DNA from 2 places in the Ruminococcus sp. OM06-36AC genome. Region 1 is predicted to be linked to the other one. Evidence: a T-box and tRNA genes for the amino acid it is inferred to sense, from the RefSeq annotation. Region 1 holds a T-box; the other holds one or more tRNA genes.
The links. The T-box of region 1 lies ahead of tyrS (tyrosine--tRNA ligase). A T-box ahead of a tRNA ligase gene usually reads a tRNA of that ligase, here a tRNA-Tyr.
Positions count from the first base shown of each region.

Region 2: it encodes a tRNA-Tyr, which carries the amino acid that the T-box ahead of tyrS (tyrosine--tRNA ligase) is inferred to sense. The anticodon was not compared.

Region 1 covers NZ_QSTT01000001.1:250,376-262,898, reverse strand. Annotated here, with positions in the region: gene DXB92_RS01190 (YfhO family protein) at 1-2,480, shown strand, start outside; gene DXB92_RS01185 (hypothetical protein) at 2,569-3,084, opposite strand; tRNA gene DXB92_RS01180 (tRNA-Ala) at 3,175-3,250, opposite strand; T-box leader at 3,507-3,732, shown strand; gene tyrS (tyrosine--tRNA ligase) at 3,787-5,007, shown strand; gene DXB92_RS01170 (leucine-rich repeat protein) at 5,302-6,243, shown strand; gene DXB92_RS01165 (hypothetical protein) at 6,353-6,742, opposite strand; gene DXB92_RS01160 (O-acetylhomoserine aminocarboxypropyltransferase/cysteine synthase family protein) at 6,974-8,260, opposite strand; gene DXB92_RS13300 (hypothetical protein) at 8,614-8,919, shown strand; gene DXB92_RS01150 (ribonuclease J) at 9,724-11,571, shown strand; gene DXB92_RS01145 (DHH family phosphoesterase) at 11,639-12,523, shown strand, end outside.
Region 2 covers NZ_QSTT01000006.1:427-10,671, forward strand. Annotated here, with positions in the region: gene DXB92_RS06375 (stage V sporulation T C-terminal domain-containing protein) at 1-224, opposite strand, end outside; gene DXB92_RS06380 (GntR family transcriptional regulator) at 567-965, shown strand; gene DXB92_RS06385 (ABC transporter ATP-binding protein) at 962-1,891, shown strand; gene DXB92_RS13590 (hypothetical protein) at 1,878-2,033, shown strand; gene DXB92_RS06390 (hypothetical protein) at 2,030-4,231, shown strand; tRNA gene DXB92_RS06395 (tRNA-Thr) at 4,752-4,827, shown strand; tRNA gene DXB92_RS06400 (tRNA-Tyr) at 4,855-4,939, shown strand; gene typA (translational GTPase TypA) at 5,120-6,940, shown strand; gene DXB92_RS06410 (leucine-rich repeat domain-containing protein) at 7,163-7,858, shown strand; gene DXB92_RS06415 (hypothetical protein) at 8,008-8,688, shown strand; gene serC (3-phosphoserine/phosphohydroxythreonine transaminase) at 8,930-10,015, shown strand; gene DXB92_RS06425 (phosphoglycerate dehydrogenase) at 10,031-10,245, shown strand, end outside.

The DNA.
Region 1 (12,523 bases):
TCTGCTTCTTTGTGATCCTGTACTTCCTGTTTTATCTGTGCTTCGGCTCGGACAAGAAGCGGAAGGGTTATGACTATTTCACCGCGTTTGTACGGATCGCGTATTCTTCCGTCATTGCACTGGCATGTGCGGCATTCATGCTGCTGCCGGTGTACAACGCTCTGAAACTGGGTAAGTTCGAATTCACAGATCCGGACTACAGCTTCCGGTTCCAGTCGTTCCCGCTGAGCAAGAAACTGCTGGAAAATGCACAGGATTCGCCGCTGCTGGTGTTCCTGTGTGATCTGCTGGACATGTTCCCGCAGCTGTTGCCGGCACAGTATGACTCTGTAAACGTACAGGGCAAGCCGGAAATCTACTGCGGTCTGCTGACCTTGGTGCTGCTGCCCCTGTTCTACCTGAACAAAAAGGTCAACCGGAAAAAGAAGATCGGTTACTCTCTGCTGATCGCTGTAATGGTAATGTGCATGCTGATCACACCGATAGACATGATGTGGCACGGCGGACAGGTGCCGAACTGGCTGCCGTTCCGCTATGCATTCCTGCTGTCCTTTGTGTTCCTGACCATGGCGGCAACTGCATTCGCAAACCGCGACGGTATCGAAAAGAAGCATCTGATCGGATCGGCAGTGATAATGGCGGTCATCATTGCCATTGTTGCCGGTCTGAAATTTGACCAGATGGCAAAGGGTGCTGTCTGGATCTCTGCGGCACTCATGGGCATTTACCTGATCCTGCTGTACTTCATGCTGGGCGGAAAGATCACGCAGGGCAAGCGTGGCGTAAGCGTTGCCCTGACCACTATGATGCTGATCATGGTAGGCGGCGAAGCAACCTACAACGCTGTAGATTCCATGAAGGACATCGACAAGGAAGTGGCATACTCCACCCGTGCCTCCTATCAGAACTACGTGCAGAACGGACGTGCGGCAACACAGATGCTGGAGGAAAAGGACGACGGCTTCTACCGTGCGGAAAAGACCTTCTTCCGCTGTGTCAACGATAATGCGGCATTCGGACTGAAAGGTATCTCGCACTCCAGTTCTGTTATGAACACCCGTGCCATCAATTTCATTGAAACCTTGGGTTACTGCATGCACAGCTACTATACCCGCTATGACGGCAACACCGAAATTGCGGACTCTCTGCTGGGCATCAAGTATGTGCTGGACCGCGGGGAAAGCGGCGATCAGAACCGCCGTCTGAATCCGGCATATGAAGCACGCTGGGCATACGACTATACCAACGAAAATGGTACTGCAAAGACCATTACTGCTTATGAAAATACCAATGCTCTGTCTATCGGCTACATGGTAGACGAGGATGTGCAGAAGATCGATCATCTGGGCAACGACAATCCGTTCAACAGCCAGAACATCTTCATGAGCACCATGAGCGGACAGACCACATTTGACGAAAACGGACAGTTCCAGAGCTGGCACGAGTATTACACACCGCTGAATCTGGCAGAAAATCCGATCGTCAGCGATGCGATCACCACAAGCCCCTACGGCGAACAGACCAAGTATGACGTGACCGGCGACGGTGACCCCACTGTGGACTTCCACTTGGTGGCAGAGTCCAACGAACCGATCTACATCTACTTCAAGACCGAGTTCCAGAAGAAAGTCAACCTGTGGATGTCCACATGGAACGACAGCGAATGGAGCGAGGCAGAAAACGGCTGGAAGGAATCCAACAGCGGCGACTTCACTTGGAAAGATGCCGATGAATACGCTAAGAACAACGGCGGCTTCCAGTCTATGGGCGAATACTTCGAGGGCGATAACTACATTGCCCTGCGTCTGGGTACCTTTGAGCCGGGCACGAAGATCACCCTGCGTATGACCATTGCCAATGAGGAAAAGTTCACCATTGTCAAGAACTTCCTGTTCTACACCTATCATCCGGACGTATTCCAAGAGGATATTGACATTCTGAAGCAGAATCAGTGGCAGATCGACACCAAAAAGAGCAACGACCGGAAGCTGACTGGTACCATTACCGCAGAAGAAGGTCAGATCATGATGACTTCCATTCCGGATCAGCCGGGCTGGACCGTCAAGGTGGACGGCAAGAAGGTCGATCAGGTGGCAATCGTAGATGCCATGATCGGTGTGCCGCTGTCTGCCGGAGAACATACCGTGACCATGACCTACACACCGCCGGGGTGGTGGATCGGCATGGGCACACTGGCAGGCGGCATTATCCTGATCGTGCTGTTCTGGTTCGGTGACCGCAAGCGGTATGCTGCAATGCTGGCAGAGATCGAAGCTGAAAAGGAACGGGAACAGCAGCAGGCGAAAAAACGCGTGAAGCTGAAGTCCGGTACCAAGGACAAGGCAAATGACGACTCTCCGGAGAAGCTGCTGGAAAAACTGGAGGCACTCCACCAGCAGGGCATTCTGGACGACAAGGAATTTGCAGCCAAAAAGGCGGAAATTGAAAAGAAAAAGAAAGCGGACGGCAAACAGACATAATCGTTGGTTTGCCTAAGATACGCTGAAAACAAGAAACGGCTCTGCCGCAGGGAAATTCCTGTGGCAGAGCCGTTTTTTTGTGTGGTGTTTAATGATACGATAATACATCGTGATATGCTGGAAATTGGGTTTCCAAGTATGCGACTACGATAATCATTAACATGAAAATCCATATGCCTGTCAATGACTGCACTTTTATATATCGTTTGATTTTTTCAGATGACTTAGAATATGCAAATATCATGCCTGCAAAGCAAAGGACTAGCAAAAGAATAAGAACTATAAAACCTGAAAAATTGCCGCCGGCAGATTGTGTTCCATATCCCTCTATTATCCAGTTTAACGCTCTGATAGAATAGTGTGTTTGCCAAAAATATTCGAAGCAAAAAAAAGAAAAGGGCAGTGACAAAACCCATTTCAACAGAAGCTGCTTCTTACTTTCACTTAACAGCATAGCTGCATATATTACTGCTACAACCAACAAATATGGCAATCGGAATAACTCGTTTGCGATACCGATAATTTCCGCAAGAAATATAGCTGACACTGTAATAACTGACATTGTGGCGGAACATATTATGGTGTTTATCGTTTTGAATTTCATTTTTTCTCCCTAATTATGCATCGCAAGTTTTGATGTAAGAAATGGTATAGAAAAGCCCACCGTAATTCTCTTGGAATTTTGGTGGGTTTCTGGTGGAGCATAGGAGAATCGAACCCCTGACCTTCACAATGCGAATGTGACGCACTCCCAACTGTGCTAATGCCCCGTATGCCTTTATTATAACACCGGAATGGTGTCGTGTCAAGCATATTTTACCGCTATAAATGGAAATAGCCGCCCCACTTCCACATAAGGCGGCTATTTTTTCATAATAAGTACTTATGGGAGCAAACCGTCTGCTGGTATGCTCTTTCTATTTCTATGATAGACGATTCCTTTGGATTTGTCAAGTAGGTGTTCTGGATTTTTTACAGAAAAATCCCTTGACAACCGCCCGACAATATGGTATGATAAACACATTATGAAATGCGTAGAGCAAGAGAAGTATCTGCATTCGTGCCGGCACAGAGAACCCTCGGGTTGGTGGAACGGGGGAGCGTCACCGCAGAGAATACACTTGGGAGCAGGCTTCCTGAAACCGTCGTGCGTAGGGGAGTTCGGGCACGCCCGTTACAGCGTCTTTGAGGTCAGGGCGGCTTTCGCTCTGATAAATTGAGGTGGTACCACGGTGAAAACATCGTCCTCTGGAAAAATAGTTTCCGGAGGGCTTTTTTGTACCCTTCGGGGAAAGAGGGAAAGAACATGACAGTATTTGAAGAACTGAAACGACGGGGCCTGATCGCCCAGATGACCGATGAAAAGGAGATCGAGGAACTGATCAACGCCGGCAAGGCAACCTTTTACATTGGCTTCGACCCCACCGCAGACAGCCTGCACGTGGGACACTTCATGGCACTGTGCCTGATGAAGCGGCTCCAGATGGCAGGGAACAAGCCGATCGTTCTGATCGGCGGCGGCACGGCAATGATCGGCGACCCCTCCGGCAAAACCGACATGCGGAAAATGATGACCAAGGAAACCATTCAGCACAACGTGGACTGCTTCAAGAAGCAGATGAGCCGGTTCATCGATTTTTCGGAAAATAAGGCAATTGTTGTCAACAACGGCGACTGGCTGCTGGATCTGAACTATGTGGACGTGCTCCGCGACGTGGGTGCTCACTTCAGCGTGAACCGCATGCTCTCTCACGAGTGCTACAAGCAGCGTATGGAACGCGGTCTGACATTCCTGGAATTCAACTACATGATCATGCAGAGCTACGACTTCTACAAGCTGTTTCAGGATTACGGCTGCAACATGCAGTTCGGCGGCGATGACCAGTGGGCAAACATGCTGGGCGGCACGGAGCTGATTCGCCGGAAGCTGGGCAAGGACGCTTACGCAATGACCATTACCCTGCTGCTGAACTCCGAGGGCAAGAAAATGGGCAAGACCGAAAAGGGTGCGGTATGGCTCGATGCGGAAAAGACGACACCGTACGAGTTCTACCAGTACTGGCGGAACGTTTCCGATCAGGACGTTATCAAGTGCCTGAAGCTGCTCACCTTTGTTCCCATTGAGCAGATCGAGGAAATGGAACGCACACTGGAGGGACAGCAGCTGAATCAGGCAAAGGAACTGCTGGCGTATGAACTGACTGCACTGGTGCACGGCAAGGAAGAAGCCGAAAAGGCACAGACTGCGGCAAAGGCTGTCTTTGGCGGCGGCGGAAACAATGCGGATATGCCGACCACCGTTCTGAAAGCAGAGGAACTCACCGACGGCGGCATCGGGATCCTGACCTTGATGGTACGTTGCGGACTGTCCCCGTCCAACGGCGAAGCACGCCGGCTGGTACAGCAGGGCGGCGTTTCTGTGAATGACACCAAGGTCACCGACCCCAAGAGCGTGATCTATCCGGAAGCAGAAACCATTCTGCGAAAGGGCAAAAAGGTATTCCACAAGGTGGTTGTGGAGGACTAAGACTCATCTCCAACAGAAAATCCAAGGGCGTTCTGTGGTTGCAGGACGCTCTTTTTATAGCAGGGAAATCAACGCAGAAATACAAATAAAATGTTGAGGCAATACCGCACAAAGAGCGTCTGGCGACTTTGCACGCCATCTGCTTGCAAATTTCCCGTCATATTTCACAAAAATGCTCGTGAATACATCCAGTATTCACTCCGCTTTTTGTTTCATCTGACGAAAAATTTGACGACGCATCTGTCGCACAATCTTTGTGCGGTATTACCCTAAGAATGATATGGAGGAAGAAAAATGAAATTGTGGAAAAAAGGGTTAGCGGCATTGACTGCTGGCTTGCTTTGTCTGGGCAGTGTGGGACTGTCTGGCGTGGAATTGCCGGCGAGTGCAGATGTGCCATATTTTTACGACGGTATTTATGGAGATTTGTATTATGACGTGATCGATACAGTCGAAATTCGAATTACTGGTTGTGAAAAAGAAGTTACGGCTGTAGAGATTCCAGCGAAGATCGCTGGAAAACCGGTGACGAGTGTTGGAAGAAGTGCTTTTTCTGGCTGTAACAGTCTGGCTGCGGTCACGATACCGGACAGCGTGACGAGAATTGGCTTAGATGCCTTTTATAAGTGCAGCAGTCTGACCACGATCACGATGCCGGACGGTGTGACGATTCTTGGAGCGAACGCTTTTTCTTTCTGTACCAGTCTGACCGAAGTCACGATGCCGAACAGCTTGACAAGTATTGGAAGTAATGCCTTTTCCGGCTGTAGCAGCCTGACTGAAATCGAGATACCAGACAGCGTGACCAGCATAGGAGAGAGTGCTTTTTCCGACTGTAAAAAGCTGACCTCGATCACGATACCGGACAGCGTGACAAGCATTGAAAAATCTGCCTTTTCCGGCTGCAACAACCTCACTATTTATGGTTACGCCCGCTCTTACGCCCAGAAATACGCAGCCGAAAACAACATCAGATTTGCTCTGATCGGCGGATTGCCCAGGGGTGACGTAGACGGCAGCGGCGGCATTGACTCCACCGACATCTTTTACACCATGCTCTACATCGCCAACGTTGCCGTAGGCAATGACGGCGGGCTGACGGATGAACAGATCGCTGCCGCCGATGTAGACGGCAATGGCACAGTGGATTCCACCGACAGCTTCTATATCATGTACTACGTGGCTCTCCGCGGAGCAGGATATGACACTTCTTGGGAAGAAGTCCTCGCGAAATAACTTTTCCAAACACAAAAAACAGCACTTTTGCCCGCGGGTCTGCGGCTGCAAAAGTGCTGTTTCTATTTATGAAAGTGAGAGCCATAAACCGGCACAAAATGTTATGCCGTCAGTCCTCGTCGCCGGAAGAAATCGGAATCGTCTTTTCAGCATCATCTGCGGAATCGTCCTGTTCCGGCTTTGCATCGTCGGCAGGCTCTTCTTCCGGCATGTGCACGGTTGTCGGCTGGTCTGCTTCGTCGTCCTCGGAATCGATAGAGCAAACACCATCTGCACAGCAGCAGCCTGCTGCTTCGGCAGTGTTTTCGGTATCTTCTTCGTTTTCCGGCTCGTCACAGCAGGAGCACTCGTCGTCATTCGTGCAGCCGCCCTCCGGCAGGTCGTCACAATTGCATGCGGCTTCCAGTCGCTTGTCGTGTGCCTTTTTCAGTGCGTAAATAGTTGCAGCGGAAGCTGCGGCAGCTGCTGCAACCATTGCAGCGATAATCGTTCCTTTCATATCGATACCTCTTTTCTCCGACACCATGTCCTGTGCAGGCGTGTGCGAAAGTGTACACGCTGTGGTTCTTCTGCGGGTCGGCGACAGAAAACACAGACGTTTCCAGATTACAGCTTTCGTTTCGCTGTAATATTTCTACATCTATAGTATACCATATTTTCAAAGAAAATACAAGCCCCGACATGCAGATATTTGCAGATTATCCGACAAATTTTTCAGAGGTGACTACCTTTATACACGCTCCAGTGCCTGCTGCAAGTCGGCGAGAATATCCTCGATATTTTCCAGACCTACAGAAATGCGGATCAGTCCGCCGTCAATGCCTGCTGCTTTCAGCTGTTCTTCGGTCAGCTGGCGGTGGGTGGCTGATGCAGGGTGCAGCACACAGGTGCGAATATCTGCCACGTGTACCTCAATGGAAGCCAGCTGCAACGCGTCCATAAAGCGGACAGCAGCTTCTCTGCCGCCCTTGATCGAGATCGAAATGACACCGCAGGTGCCGTTGGGCAGATACTTCTTTGCCATTTCGTGATAGGGGTCGTCCGGCAGGTTGGGGTAGGTGACAGAGGCGATTTTGTCAGACTGCTTCAGCATTTTTGCCACTGCCATAGCGTTTTCGCAGTACTGCTTCATACGTACCGGCAGAGTTTCCAGTCCCAGATTCAGCAGGAACGCGGAGTGTGCCGCCGGATAACAGCCGAAGTCCCGCATCAGCTGCATTCTCGCCTTGATGATGTATGCCATTTTGCCGAACTCTCTGGTGTAGACTACACCGTGATAGCTTTCGTCCGGCTCTGTGAAGTCGGGGAATTTGCCGCTTTTTTCCCAGTCAAATGTGCCGCCGTCCACAATAACACCGCCGCACTGGAGAGCGTGGCCGTCCATGTACTTGGTGGTGGAGTGGATCACAATATCTGCTCCGAATTCAATGGGACGGCAGAGGATCGGCGTGGCAAAGGTGTTGTCCACGATCAGCGGGATCTGGTGGGCATGGGCGATCTTGGCGAACTTTTCAATGTCGAATACTGTCAGTGCCGGATTGGCAATGGTTTCGCCGAAGATCAGCTTGGTGTTGGGCTTTATCGCCTGCGAAATGGTTTCCTCATCTGCCAGCGGGTCTACCCAGATGCACTCGATGCCGAACCGCTTCAGCGTTACGCCGAACAGGTTCACAGTGCCGCCGTAAATGGTGGAAACGGAAACAATGCTGTCGCCGGCACTGCACAGATTCAGCACCGACAGCAGGGAAGCTGCCTGTCCGCTGGAAGTGAGCATTGCCCCGACGCCGCCCTCCAGTGCAGCGATCTTCTGTTCTACTGCATCACAGGTGGGGTTGGCGAAACGGGAGTACATCGGTTCCATGGGCATGTCAAACAGTTCCGCCACCTTTTCGGTGGAGTCGAAACGATAAGTGGTGCTTTGTACAATGGGTACTGTGCCGGGGCCGCCGTTTTTCGGGGTATAGCCGGCGTGCAGGCATTTGGTTTCCAGTTTTGCATTCGGATTGCAGGGCTGCATAAAAATTCCTCCAGAGTGTCGGCAGTACACGGGCAGGATTGCCCGAAATCATGTACTGCAAGTTGTATTTTTATAATAAAAAAGATGATACTATTATAGCACATTTTATTCGTTTTGCATAGACGGAATTTTCAAATCTAAACCCATAGAAAAAATCTATGGCAATACCGCACAAAGATTGTGCGACAGATGCGTCGTCAAATTTTTCGTCAGATGAAACAAAAAGCGGAGTGAATACTTGATGTATTCACGAGCATTTTTGTGAAATATGAGAGTCTGTTTCGTATCTGACGTATGCAGATTTCGTTGTCAGATTTTTTGAGAGATGAAGGGAAAAACGGAGAAAATCCTTTGTGGATTTTCGAGTATTTTCCCGAAATATCTCGGAAAATATGCACGCAAGATGCGTGCAGGAAGATACGAAACAGACTCTCAAGGGAAATTTGCAAGCAGATGGCGTGCAAAGTCGCCAGACGCTCTTTGTGCGGTATTGCCCTATGGCAACATCACATAGGAAAGGTGCCGGATTTACTGAAATTCCGTCGAAAGCCTTCTGCAGAATTGGCAAAAATGCAAATTTTCCAAAAATCCCATTGACATTCTCTTGTAAAAATCGTATAATGAAATTATGTATTGTTGTGCGTGAAGAAGGAATCTGACCAACGGCAGATTCCCGACAAATCAGAATGTCTGGGCAACCACAGAGATTCTGCATGAAATACTCGGGGCGGTTTTTGACCAGTGCACCCAAGGTGCGGGAAAGCTGGAACCATTTTACAACATGCCCTGCTGCCTGTCCGACGGACGTGAATTGCCGGCAGGCTGTATCTATTTAAAGTTTTTCCAACTCTTGAGAAACCCAGAAAAACCACACGGCGAAAAAGGTGGCTTTTCGGGGACAGCCAGAAAATGTACGCGGCGGAGAATCCGAAGTTCTCCGCAGAGATCGCAGGAAAGCAATCCTTTTTTTGTTTTGGAAAATGTTCCTCCGAACTTGTGAAAAAGCAGTTTGGGCAGGCATGGTGTGAAACCTGGGGCAGCGTTGCCCTTGTACTGTGCTGCCCTTGCACCAACGTGAATCAGGGGCGATACCGCACAAAGAGCGTCTGGCGACTTTGCACGCCATCTGCTTGCAAATTTCCCGTCATATTTCACAAAAATGCTCGTGAATACATCCAGTATTCACTCCGCTTTTTGTTTCATCTGACGAAAAATTTGACGACGCATCTGTCGCACAATCTTTGTGCGGTATTGCCCAGGGTGTCCTTTTTCCATGCAGCCCGTTTTTTCTGAAAAGGCGGTTTGCAGAACAGGCGGAGGAGAATTCTGCCGTCATGCGGCGGCAATGTGCCTGCTGAACAGGCGGCAGTCTGTGCGAGTGCCGATTCGGCAGGCAGACTGACAGTGATTTCGGAAAAGAGAACATTTGTGCTGTCCCCACGTGAGAAAGTGAGGATATTTATTTGGCAAACGAAAAAGAACAGGTAAGAGAAGTACGAAACAATCCCCAGCCCCGCAAGAGAAGCTATGGGGCAAGACCACGGCAGCAGGGTGCCGGCGAGCGTCCCTCCGGCGGCAATCGCCGTCACAACAACAATCCACGCCCCAGAAACAACAACAATGCACAGCCGACACGGCAGAACCGCCAGAAGCGGACACCGGTACGTATCATTCCGCTGGGTGGTCTGAACGAGATCGGAAAGAACATGACCGTGTTTGAGTGCTGCAATGACATGTTCATTCTGGACTGTGGTCTGGCATTTCCGGATATGGATATGCCCGGTGTGGATATTGTCATTCCGGATTTCACCTATGTGGAGGGCAACAAGGACAAGATTCGCGGCATTGTCATTACTCATGGTCACGAGGACCATATCGGCGGTCTGGCATATCTGCTGAAAAAGATCAATGTGCCGATTTATGGCACCCGCATGACACTGGGACTGATCGAGGGCAAGCTGGAAGAACACGGGCTGCTCAAGCAGGCGAAGCTGATCGAAGTGGAACCCCGCACCACCGTGAGAATGGGCTGCATGGCAGTGGAATTCATCAAGGTGAACCACTCTATCCCCGGTGCGGTCGGCATGGCGATCCATACACCGGCCGGCATCATTGTCCACACCGGTGACTTTAAGGTGGACTTCTCGCCGATCGACGATGAGATCATCGACCTTGCACGATTCGGCGAACTGGGCAGCCGCGGCGTACTGGCACTGATGGCAGACTCCACCAATGCAGAGCGTACCGGCTTTACATGCTCGGAACGCACCGTTGGCGGCAGCTTTGAAAAGCTGTTCAAGCGGGCGGAGGGAAAGCGAATCATTATTGCTACATTCTCCTCCAATGTGCACCGTGTACAGCAGATCATCGATCAGGCAAAGAATTACAATCGAAAAGTAGCGGTGTTCGGCCGCAGCATGGTGCATGTCATCGAAAAGGCGACGGAACTGGGCTATCTGAAAGTGCCCAAGGGCATTATGATCGATATTGATGAAATGAACCGTTATCCGGACGACCAGATCGTACTGGTGACTACCGGCAGTCAGGGCGAACCGCTGTCGGCTCTGACACGTATGGCAATGAACAGCCATAAAAAGGTGACGATCACGCCGAATGACTTTATCATCATCTCCGCGAAGCCGATCCCGGGCAACGAAAAATATGTTACACGGGTAGTCAATGAACTGATGAAATCCGGTGCGGAAGTCATCTACGAATCCATGTATGAAGTGCATGTTTCCGGTCACGCGTGTCAGGAGGAGCTGAAGCTGATCCAGGCTCTGACGAAGCCGAAGTTCTTCATTCCGGTGCACGGTGAATATAAGCATCTGGTCAAGCATGCGGAAATTGCAAAGTCTATGGGCATGCCCAGCGATCATATCATCATTTCCAAGATCGGTGATGTCATCGAAACCGACGGCAACTCCATGCGTATCGTTTCACAGGTGCCTGCCGGTCGGGTTATGGTAGACGGTCTGGGTGTCGGCGATGTCGGTTCTATCGTGCTGCGGGACAGAAAGCATCTGTCACAGGACGGTCTGATCATTGTAGTGATCGGCATCGAACGGGCAGCCAATGCCGTAGTGGCAGGACCGGACATTATCTCCCGCGGTTTTGTCTATGTGCGGGAGTCGGAAGAACTCATGGACGAGGCACGCAATGTCATGACGACTGTGCTGGACAACTGCAACGCACGGGACCTCAAGGAATGGGGAACGCTGAAAACCAAGCTGCGTGATGTTCTGTCCGACTTCATCTATGCCAAGACCAAACGCAGCCCGATGATCCTGCCGATCATCATGGAGGTATAAATGCCTGTTACAGGCTCTTGAAGATAGCTGTTGCTGAAAAGCAGCTGTCTGCAAAGGAGAATGCAGCATGAAACGAAAATATGGGGTGATGATCGCCACATGGATCTTGTGGTTTATCAGCGTCCTTGTACCGCTGTTTTGTATGGTGCTCCAGCGAGTGCCCCAGCGGTTTTTGACCATACAATTTCTGGTGATCTTGCTGTTGGGGATTCTGCTCTGTGTCCAGTGGATCTGGCTGCGGCGTGCAGAACGGATACAGAATACCGCTGTTCGCGGCGAGATCGAGGGTGCCGGCATGGCTGCCCTCCAGAGCATGACTGTGCCGATGATTCTGGCGGAACGGGACGGAAAGATCCTCTGGAGCAATGCGATCTTCCAGAACCGCTTCGTGTCGGGACGCTCTGTGCTGGGGCGTTCTGTGCAGGACGTGATTCATCTGAATCTGGCGGCTCTGGATCAAAACCGTGACCTGTTAATGGAGCACAACGGGCTGAGTTATCGGGTGCATGCCGTTTCCAGTGCCCAGAACCAGCAGGAAATCATTGCGGTGCAGTTTCTGGAAATCACAGATATTCTGCGGTTGCAGCACGAGCAGACCAACTCCCGTCCCTGCGTAATGCTGCTGGTGATCGACAGCTATGACGATCTGCTGCAATACGCCAGAGAAAGCGAAAAGGCACAGGTTTCCGCCGAGGTGGAACGGGTGCTGGAAAACTTTATGCAGGGGACCGAGGGCATTATCCGCAAGGTGGAAAACGATCTGTTCTATGCGGTAATGGAATCCCGCTATCTGCACGAGATCATGAACAACCGGTTCCATGTGCTGGACGAGGCACGGCAGATTCGTGTCAACGACCGCATGCACATCACCTTTTCCATTGGCGTGGGTGACGGCGGTTCTACATTGGCGGAGAGCGAGAAGTTTGCCCGCCAGTCGCTGGATATGGCACTG
Region 2 (10,245 bases), on a different contig from region 1:
GCCACGGGACACCCCGCCAGCCGGTGCATGATCTCTGCCACCTGTGCCGCACTCTCTCCCATTTCTCCGATGGGAGAGTACTTCTTGAAGATGACTTCGCCGTCACTGCTGGTGTAGATCTCCAGCGGGTCGCCCTCCCGGATCCGCATGGTGCGGCGAATCTCCTTCGGGATCACAACACGCCCCAGATCGTCGATTCGCCGGACAATTCCAGTTGCTTTCATATCTCAAAAATCCTCCTTGCTCGGGACAGCACTGCCCCGACAATCTCGCATGCTGCTGCGATGCAAAGCTATTGTCTGCAAAATCGGAAGATTTATACATCAATGGCAAATATCGTGCCTGTCAAGGCAATACCGCACAAAGATTGTGCGATAGATGCGTCGTCAAATTTTTTTTGCAAAACCTCTTGACAAGAGAGAACGGATATGGTATACTTAACGTGTTGCATGAGAGATACAACACCTAAAACGCATGCAACACAAGCTTGGGAATATGAAGGAAATGCTGCAAGCAGATTGCGTGCAGTACTTCCTGAAAAATAACAGGAGAACGGAGGTTTTGCCATGTTCCAGATCGACGCGATGTCGCGGGAACCAGTTTATGAACAGATCATTCATCAGGTGGAACAGTTTATTCTGACGGACGTGTTACAGCCTGAGGCACAGATCCCATCGGTGCGGAGCGTTTCGATGACCAATTCGATCAATCCGCGAACGATTCTGAAAGCCTATACTGAACTGGATGCCCGAGGGCTGATCCAGTCTGTTCCTGGAAAAGGCTACTATGTCTGTGCAGATGCCCAGCAGAAGCTGCTGGAGAAAGGGAGAGAGAAGATGAAAGACCTGACGGAGATGCTGACGGCACTGGCGATGGCTGGTGTGACGAAGGAGGAGATCACCGCCTGTGTGGAGCAGGCGTTTACTGAGGCGAAAGAATTGCAGAAAGGGGGCAGTCAGGCATGATCGAGATCAAGAATCTCACAAAACGGTTTCAGGATTTCACCGCACTGGAAAATGTCACCTGTACCATCGGCTCCGGCTGTATTTATGGTATGGTCGGTTCTAATGGTGCCGGAAAATCCACGTTCTTGCGGACGCTCACCGGTGTGTATCAGCCGGACGGCGGTGAAATCCGCATCGACGGCGAACCGGTCTGGGATAATCCTGCTGTGAAACGCCGCATTGCCTATGTGCCGGATGAACTCTATTTTCTGGCAGGGGCAAATCTGAACCGCATGGAACGCATGTACCGGAATCTGTATCCGGATTTTGACAGAGATCGTTTTGAAAAACTCCGCAGCCATTTGCAGCTGCCCCGGAACAAGTCACTGGGACAGTTCTCCAAGGGCATGCGGCGGCAGGCGGCAACCATTCTGGCACTGTCCTGCCGTCCGGATTACCTGTTTTTCGACGAAACCTTTGACGGGCTGGATCCGGTAATGCGGAACTTTGTGAAAAAGCTGATCTGCGAGGACGTGCTGGAACGGGGAGCCTCGGCGATCATCACCTCTCACTCCCTGCGGGAACTGGAGGACATCTGTGACCAGCTGGCACTGCTCCATAAGGGCGGTCTGGTGCTGGAAAGTGACATCGAGAACCTGAAAACTTCTCAGTTCAAGATTCAGATCGCGTTCCGCGGCGAGTACGACAAGAGCAAGTTCCAGGGAATTCAGGTTTCCCACTATGAGAAGAGCGGCAGCGTTGCCAATCTGATCGTCAGCGGCGACCGCGACGAGATCGTGCAGAAGCTGCGGGCAATGGAACCGATTCTGCTGGACGTACTTCCGCTGACACTGGAAGAAGTCTTTACATATGAAATGGAAACGCTGGGCTATACGTTCCAGATCGATGACCTGTTAGAGGAGGAGAGCGAACATGCAAAATCTTGAACATCGGTATGCCGGAAGACAGGATCGGCAGGAAGCTCGCCGGCAGCTGCTGGGTTCGCTGGCTCTGCTGCTGGTGGTATTGGGACTGGCTGCGGTTTGTGCCGTGGCGTATTTTCACGCAAGGGGAGGATTTATCAGATGAAACAAAAGAAGATGCACTTTTCCCTGCGGCTGCTGTGGGAAGGCTTTCAGCAGTGCAAGATGATCGGGATCTTCAGTGCTGTGATCGTGGTGCTGGGTGCCGTTCTGGAGCCAGTTGCCCAGGCAATCAGCTTGAGCAGCAGCCCTCATTATACCAAAGTCGTCTATGAAGCGTGGGGCATCAATGTGACGCTGCTTGTGGTGCTGCTGGCGGCACCGCTGATGACGCTGATGCTGTTCCACTTTCTGGATAATCGGGCGGCATCAGACTTGTATCACGCGTTGCCCCATAAACGGATCACCCTGTACTTGAGTTATGCCGGAGCCGTGCTGCTGTGGGTAGTCCTGCTGCTGGTGCTGGGCACGCTGACTTCTGTCATCACCTGTGGATTTACACACAAGTACATCACTCTGCTGATGGACAGCCTGCTGCCCTTTGCGGCGAGTCTGTTCTGCATGAGTTTTCTGCTGGTTGCCGGTGTGCTGGTTTCCATGAGCATTACCGGTACTGTTTTCACGAACCTGCTGTTTGCCGGAATCCTGCTTTTTTTGCCGCGGCTCTGTGTACTGGCATTGCAGTCGTCTATGGTGAATGCCCTGCCGTTTCTGTCGGATTCTGCGGGAACGGGATTTTTCCGGAATGCCAATAACCTGTTGTTCTCTGGTGTCAACGTGGTCTTTTCCATGTCCGAAAACGACGGAACGAGCATAGAAACTCTCTTTTCTCCCAGCTGGCAGGCATATCTGTACACGTTCCTGCTGGGGCTGTTGTATTTTGCGATCGCGGCGTTCTTGTTCCACCGCCGCCGCAGTGAGGCTGCCGGACAGTCTGCTCCCAGCCGTCTGCTCCAGCACATCTACCGCATTGTGGTGACCATGGTGATCTGTATCTTTATCGTTTGTGTGATGTTCAGCGAAATGACTACCGGTATGATGCGGGACGAATGGTTTGCGTTCCTGGTGCTCTATCTGGTGGCAGCACTGGTGTACTTTGCCTACGAACTGATTACCACGAAGAAGTGGAAAAACCTGCTGACGGCACTGCCGGGGCTGGGCATTGTGGCACTGCTGAATGTGGGGATCCTGCTGGGCATGCATGCGGTGGAAAAACACATCGTGGCACAGCGTCCGGCAATGCAGGAGATCGAAAGCGTGTCATTTTGCAGCACAGACGGCACGGACTATATTTCCGGCAGCAACTATCTGAACTATCGGGATTATATCAACCTGATGAGCCGTGACATTGCGATCACCGACCCCACTGCCGTGACACTGGTGTCCTACTATCTGGATGAAAACCTGAAAACGTGGGAAGAAGGCGGGAGCGATGCTTATCAGAGCAAGTATTACACCGAAAGTGACTATTCCTATTGTGCTTATCACGTGATTATCCGCACGAAAGACCAGACACTTTGCCGGCTGATCTATGTGCCTGTTTCCGAAACGGAAAAGCTGCTGAATGCATTGCAGACCAATGCGGACTATGTGGACGCATGGCGAAATCCGCCGCAGGAACTCAAGGGCACTGCAGCATTCCGCGACCAGGTGGGTTCCTGCTATCTGAGTACAGAGCAGGCGGAGGAGCTGTTGCAGACCTATCGGGAGGAATTGCAGTCAGCAGACTTTGAAACCCTGTATCAGACAATGCAGAACGGCAGTACTGACGATACATGGGTGAGCGACATCGATTACACATTCCGTAAAAACGGAAGATCATACACACTGGATTGTGCGATCTATCAGAATCTGACACCGGAAACGACAAAGAAGTTCTACGAAATGCTCTATGCGGCACAAAAGGACAATCTGGCACTGCTGTCGGAACTGACCAAGAGTGATAAGAATGTTTCCGTCAACATGAATGCTTACGGCGGTTCTTCCGATTCGGCTTACAGCGGTCACTATGCCTATGCTTCTGACTGCCAGCCGTTGAACCAGAGCGAATCTTTACAGCTGCTCATGCAGTATGCGATTCTGGACAGACCGATGCAGGCAGGGGAGTCCTATGTGGAACTTTACCTGTGGTCGGAGGACGGTCTGATGGATCAGGGCAATGCGATTGATCTGCAAATTCCTATCAAGGATTCGTTCTTCGATGATCCCCAGACTGAGGAACTGTTCAGCGTTGAAAATTACAACGAATACGATTTTTCCGATGCGGAACTTGGCGATTATGATGCTGTCGAAGCAGTTGGTTAAATCCTGACATCTTCATGTGGATTCTGCCTGTTCCATGAGGGCAGATTCCCACTTCTTCCTTAGAACCTGTTTTACATCTGTATAAGCACAGATGCAAAACAGGTTCTTTTTATTTTGGAATAAGCCTCCCTTGAAAAGGGAGGGGGACCAGCGAAGCTGGTGGAGGGATTCTGGTGAAATTTTTTCTTGAATTGCAGATTTCACAGCAAAATCTCTCAGTCAGCTTGCGGCTGCTAGCTCAGTTTGGGTGCCTTTTTCAAGGAAGCCTAATTTATAAAGTAGGTGGCATGCCCGCATCGCCCCGATAAATCCTGAATTGTGCCGGCAGCTGAGGCTCTCTTCGTCAAACTGCCTGTTCCACAAAAATTATTTTCAGATTCCCGTATAGCTAAAATCAGATATATTTTGATTCAAAAAGACAAGTTTCACATTCTGAAACTTTGAAAAAGAAAAACCTCAAAAAAATGCTTGACAGTACCCCGAAGTTGTGCTATAATAATTATCGTTGCAGCACACGAGTGCTGGTGTAGCTCAGTTGGTAGAGCAGCTGATTTGTAATCAGCAGGTCGGGGGTTCAAGTCCGTCCACCAGCTCCAATATTCTACAACATACATATGTTACATGGGGGAGTTCCCGAGTGGCCAAAGGGGGCAGACTGTAAATCTGTTGCTTCTAGCTTCGATGGTTCGAATCCGTCCTCCCCCACCAGAAAACAGGCAAACCCTTCGGGAGTTTGCCTGTTTTTCTTTTTCGCATGTGTATGGATTGTAGAGCAATACATATCAGGCAGCCCTGCATAAGCTTTGCACGGTGCTGTCTATGCAGAATCGGCGGACAGGCTTTGATGCCGGTTCGCAAAACCCATACCATAGGAATGAGGAGAGAATTATGGTTCGTGAGGATTTGAGAAATGTTGCCATTATCGCACACGTTGACCACGGTAAGACAACGCTGGTAGACGAAATGCTGAAACAGGGCGGCGTGTTCCGTGAAAATCAGGCTGTGGCAGAACGTGTCATGGACTCCAACGATCTGGAACGGGAACGCGGTATCACGATTCTGGCAAAGAATACTTCGGTACGCTACGGCGATACCAAGATCAACATCATTGATACACCGGGACATGCTGACTTCGGCGGCGAGGTAGAGCGTGTACTGAGCATGGTAGACGGTGCCATTCTGCTGGTTGATGCCGCAGAGGGCCCGATGCCTCAGACACGTTTCGTACTGTCCAAGGCTCTGGAAATGAACCTGAAGATCATCGTGGCCGTCAATAAGATCGACCGCCCCGATGCCCGTCTGGACGAGATCGCAGATGAAGTGCTGGAACTGCTGATGGATCTGGATGCCAGCGAGGAACAGCTGGAGAATACGCCGTTCCTGTACTGCTCCGGCCGTGCAGGTACTGCAAGCTTTGACCCCCACGGTGAGGGCAAGGATCTGAAGCCGCTGTTCGACACCATTATGTCCTATGTGAATCCGCCGGAGGGCGATCCGGACGCACCGTTACAGATGCTGATCTCCTCCATTGACTATAATGAATACGTGGGCAGAATCGGTATCGGCAGAATTGAAAGAGGTACCATTCAGGTGGGACAGCAGGTACTGCTGGGCAACTACCACGATCCGGAAAACACCCGCCGGAACAAGATCGTTTCTCTGCTGCAAATTCAGGGCTTGCAGCGTGTGCCGGCAGAGAGTGCGACCGTAGGCGACATTGTCTGGATCAGCGGTATCGAAAACATCTCGATCGGAGATACGGTCTGTGCACCGGACGACTTCGAAGCACTGCCGTTCACCAAGATCAGCGAACCGACTGTGGAAATGACTTTCAGCGTCAACGACAGCCCCTTTGCCGGTCAGGAAGGCAAGTTCGTCACCTCCCGCCAGCTGCGTGACCGCCTGATGCGGGAACTGCTCCGTGACGTTTCTCTGCGTGTCACCGAAACCGACAGCACTGATGCGTTCCGCGTTGCCGGCAGAGGCGAAATGCACCTGTCCATTCTGATCGAAAACATGCGTCGTGAGGGCTATGAACTGGGCGTTTCCACACCGCGTGTTCTGTTCCACGAAGTAGACGGCAAGCGTTACGAGCCTATCGAGGAACTGTCCATTGACGTGCCGGAGGACTGTGTCGGCTCCGTCATGGAAAAGCTGGGCTCCCGTAAGGCGGAATTGCAGGATATGCACCCGCAGGGCAGCCGTACCCGTCTGACATTTTTGATCCCGTCCCGCGGTCTGTTCGGTTACAAGAGCGAATTTCTGACCGACACCAAGGGCGAGGGCATCATGAGCAGCGTATTCTATGAATACGCACCGTATAAGGGGGAGATTCCCCGCCGCAGCACCGGCTCTCTGATCTCTTTCGAAACCGGCGAAGCTGTCACCTATGGTCTGTTCAACGCACAGGAACGAGGCTCCCTGTTTATCGGTGCCGGCGTACCGGTGTATGAGGGCATGGTCGTTGGTGCATCGCCGAAGGCAGAAGATCTGGTAGTCAATGTCTGCAAGCGGAAACACCTGACCAATACCCGTGCCAGCGGCAGCGATGATGCTCTGCGTCTGGTACCGCCCCGCAATCTGAGCTTGGAAGACTGTCTGGAATTCCTGGCAGATGATGAGCTGCTGGAAGTAACGCCGAAATCGCTGCGGATCCGCAAGCAGATTCTGAGCAACCAGCAGCGTGCCAAGATGCGTGGCAAGAAATAAGTCCCAGGGCAATACCGCACAAAGAGCGTCTGGCGACTTTGCACGCCATCTGCTTGCAAAATTCCCGTCATATTTCACAAAAATACTCGTGAACACAGCAAGTATTCACTCCGCTTTTTGTTTCATCTGACGAAAAATTTGACGACGCATCTGTCGCACAATCTTTGTGCGGTATTGCCTTAGCATTTTTTGGGTTCCCCCGTTTCAGAGAGGAATGAAAATATGAAACAGTTTTGGAAAAAGACACTTTGGGCAGCCCTGCTGACAGCAGCATTTGCATTGTCTGCCACCGGCTGCGGCGATGACAAACAGCCAGCCAGCAGCACGGCGAATTCCGCCAGCTCTGCGGCACAGGCAGCGGACAGCAGTACTGCACCGGAAGAAACCGGCAGCAGTGCGGAAACAAACGTGTTCCAGTATGAGATGAACGATGACGGCACCGTCAGCATCACCGGCTATCAGGGCATGGAAACCGTTCTGGAAGTGCCGTCCACCGTGGACAATTATGTGGTTTCTGCCATTTCCAACCATGCCTTTGAGGCAAACCAGAATCTCACGGAAGTGACTTTGCCGGAGGGCTTGTCGGAAATCGGCGAAAGTGCGTTCATGGACTGCGGCAGTCTGACCACCGTACAGATTCCGGAAACCGTGGCACAGATCGACCGTGCGGCTTTTGCAGGCTGTTCGGCACTGACCAGCATTTCTCTGCCGGCAACCGTTTCCACCGTCATGGAGGAAGCATTCACCGGCTGTACCAGCCTGACTGATCTGACTGTGGCGAATGCGTCACTGGAATATGATCGCTGGGGACTGGTAGAGGGCAGCGAGCCGCTGGGCGTGACGATCACTTGCCCGTCCGGCTCTGCCATAGAAACATGGGCAGCTGCCAACGGCATCAGCACAAAAACATTCGGATAAATCATAAAGGCAACACTGTACAAAGCTTGTGCGGTGCTGCCGAAAGATCAAGCGTGGGACAATGCGGGTGTAGTTCCCTACAGGACAAACCATATGGTGTGTAGGAAAAAACCGGCAGCTGCCCACGCTTTTTTGTTTTGGAGGAAAACATGATGAAACACATCTGGAAACAGGCACTGGCTTTGCTGCTGGCATGCGGCATGGCGGCAGGTGCAGCCGGCTGCGGCGAAAAGAAAGATAAGGCGGAAAGCTCTGCGGCAGAGAGCAGCACAACGGATTCTGCCGATTCCATAGAGCCGGTGACAGAATCCGATCCGGACAACATGAACTACAAGCTGACCTACGATAAGGACAAGGTGCCGGACGAACTGGCAAATACCATCGCCCTGTACTTTTATGCAGTGGACACCCAGAACTATGACCTGTATCTGGAGCAGATCAACCCGCTGTACCGGACATCGCTGGAGAGCCTGCTGCAAGAGCAGTACGGTTACGGACTGGAGAACAGCATGGAACAGCTGCACCAGAATCTGGTGAACTATGCCGGCACCGATAACTTTACCATTCAAAGTCTGGAACTGGCACAGGCACAGGAAGTGATGGCGGAGGAATTCGAGGAAGATACCAATTTTGTGCAGGAGTACCTGAACGCCTATACACAGGCATTCGGCGAGGAATTCACCAAGGATCTGGAAGAACAGTCCGATGCGATCTATGATATTGCCGTGACCATGAAGGGCGAGAACAGCGACGGCGAGGAGATCACCATTCTGGACAATCTGGAAATTCTGGCGGCAGAGGCAGACGGCAGCTTCGGCGTGCTGGGATAAGCGGAAACCGACACAAACGGCAGTACGGCTGCCCGCGTAAAACGTGCATCTGTTTTGGCTGAAAAGACATTTCCAAAATGGATTTTCATGATTTCCCTGTGAAATGCTTGACAATTTCGCCGAAAAAGCGTATAATAGAAAGTACCGTGTTGCAATTTTCAATGAAAATGCGGAAAAGTTTTGGAAAAAATGAAAGCAGTAGGATAAGCTGTATGCTTTTTTCCACAGGAGGGTATTGACAATGCATAGAGTATACAATTTCAGTGCAGGCCCTGCGGTATTGCCGGAGGAGGTTCTGCGTGAAGCAGCCGATGAAATGTTGGATTATCAGGGTACCGGTATGTCCGTTATGGAAATGAGCCACCGCAGTGCCGCTTTTGATGAGATCATCAAGACCGCAGAACAGGATCTGCGTGACCTGATGGGAATCCCCGATAATTATAAGGTACTGTTCCTCCAGGGCGGTGCCTCTCAGCAGTTTGCAGCAGTTCCCATGAACCTCATGAAGAACGGCGTAGCAGACTATATCGTTACCGGTCAGTGGGCAAAGAAAGCTTATCAGGAAGCCCAGAAGTACGGTAAGGCTGTCAAGGTGGCTTCTTCGGAAGATAAAACCTTCTCCTACATTCCGGACTGCTCCGATCTGCCTATCGATGATGATGCAGATTATGTGTATATCTGTGAGAATAACACCATTTATGGTACAAAATATAAGAAGCTGCCCAACACCAAGGGCAAAACGCTGGTCGCTGACGTGTCCTCCTGCTTCCTGAGTGAGCCGGTCGATGTGACCAAGTACGGCGTGATCTACGGCGGCGTACAGAAGAACGTGGGACCTGCCGGTGTTGTTATTGCCATTATCCGCGAAGACCTGATTCCGGAAAAGCCGGCTGTGGAAAACACCCCCACCATGCTGGCATGGAAGACACAGGCAGACGCAGATTCTCTGTACAACACTCCGCCTTGCTACGGCATCTACATCTGCGGAAAGGTCTTCAAGTGGCTCAAGAAAATGGGCGGTCTGGAAGAAATGCAGAAGCGGAATATCGCCAAGGCAAAGGTGCTGTATGATTTCCTGGACGAGAGCAAGCTGTTCAAGGGTACTGTCCGCAAGGAAGACCGTTCTCTGATGAATGTACCGTTCGTTACCGGCGACAAGGACATGGATGCGAAGTTTATCAAGGAAGCAACTGCTGCCGGCTTCGTGAACCTGAAGGGACACCGCACCGTTGGCGGCATGCGTGCATCGATTTACAACGCAATGCCGATCGAGGGCGTAGAAAAGCTGGTTGCATTCATGAAGCAGTTTGAAGCAGACAACGCTTGAGGAGAGGACAGCATAATGAAATATTCCATTCAGACACTCAATAAGATTTCCAAGGCAGGCACAGACCGGTTCTGTGATGCTTATACCATTTCGGACGATGCCAAGGATCCGGACGCAATTCTGGTCCGCAGTGCATCGCTGCACGATACCTCGTTCGGGGATAACCTGAAAGCCATTGCCCGTGCCGGTGCCGGCGTGAACAACATTCCGCTGGATCGCTGCTCGGAGGC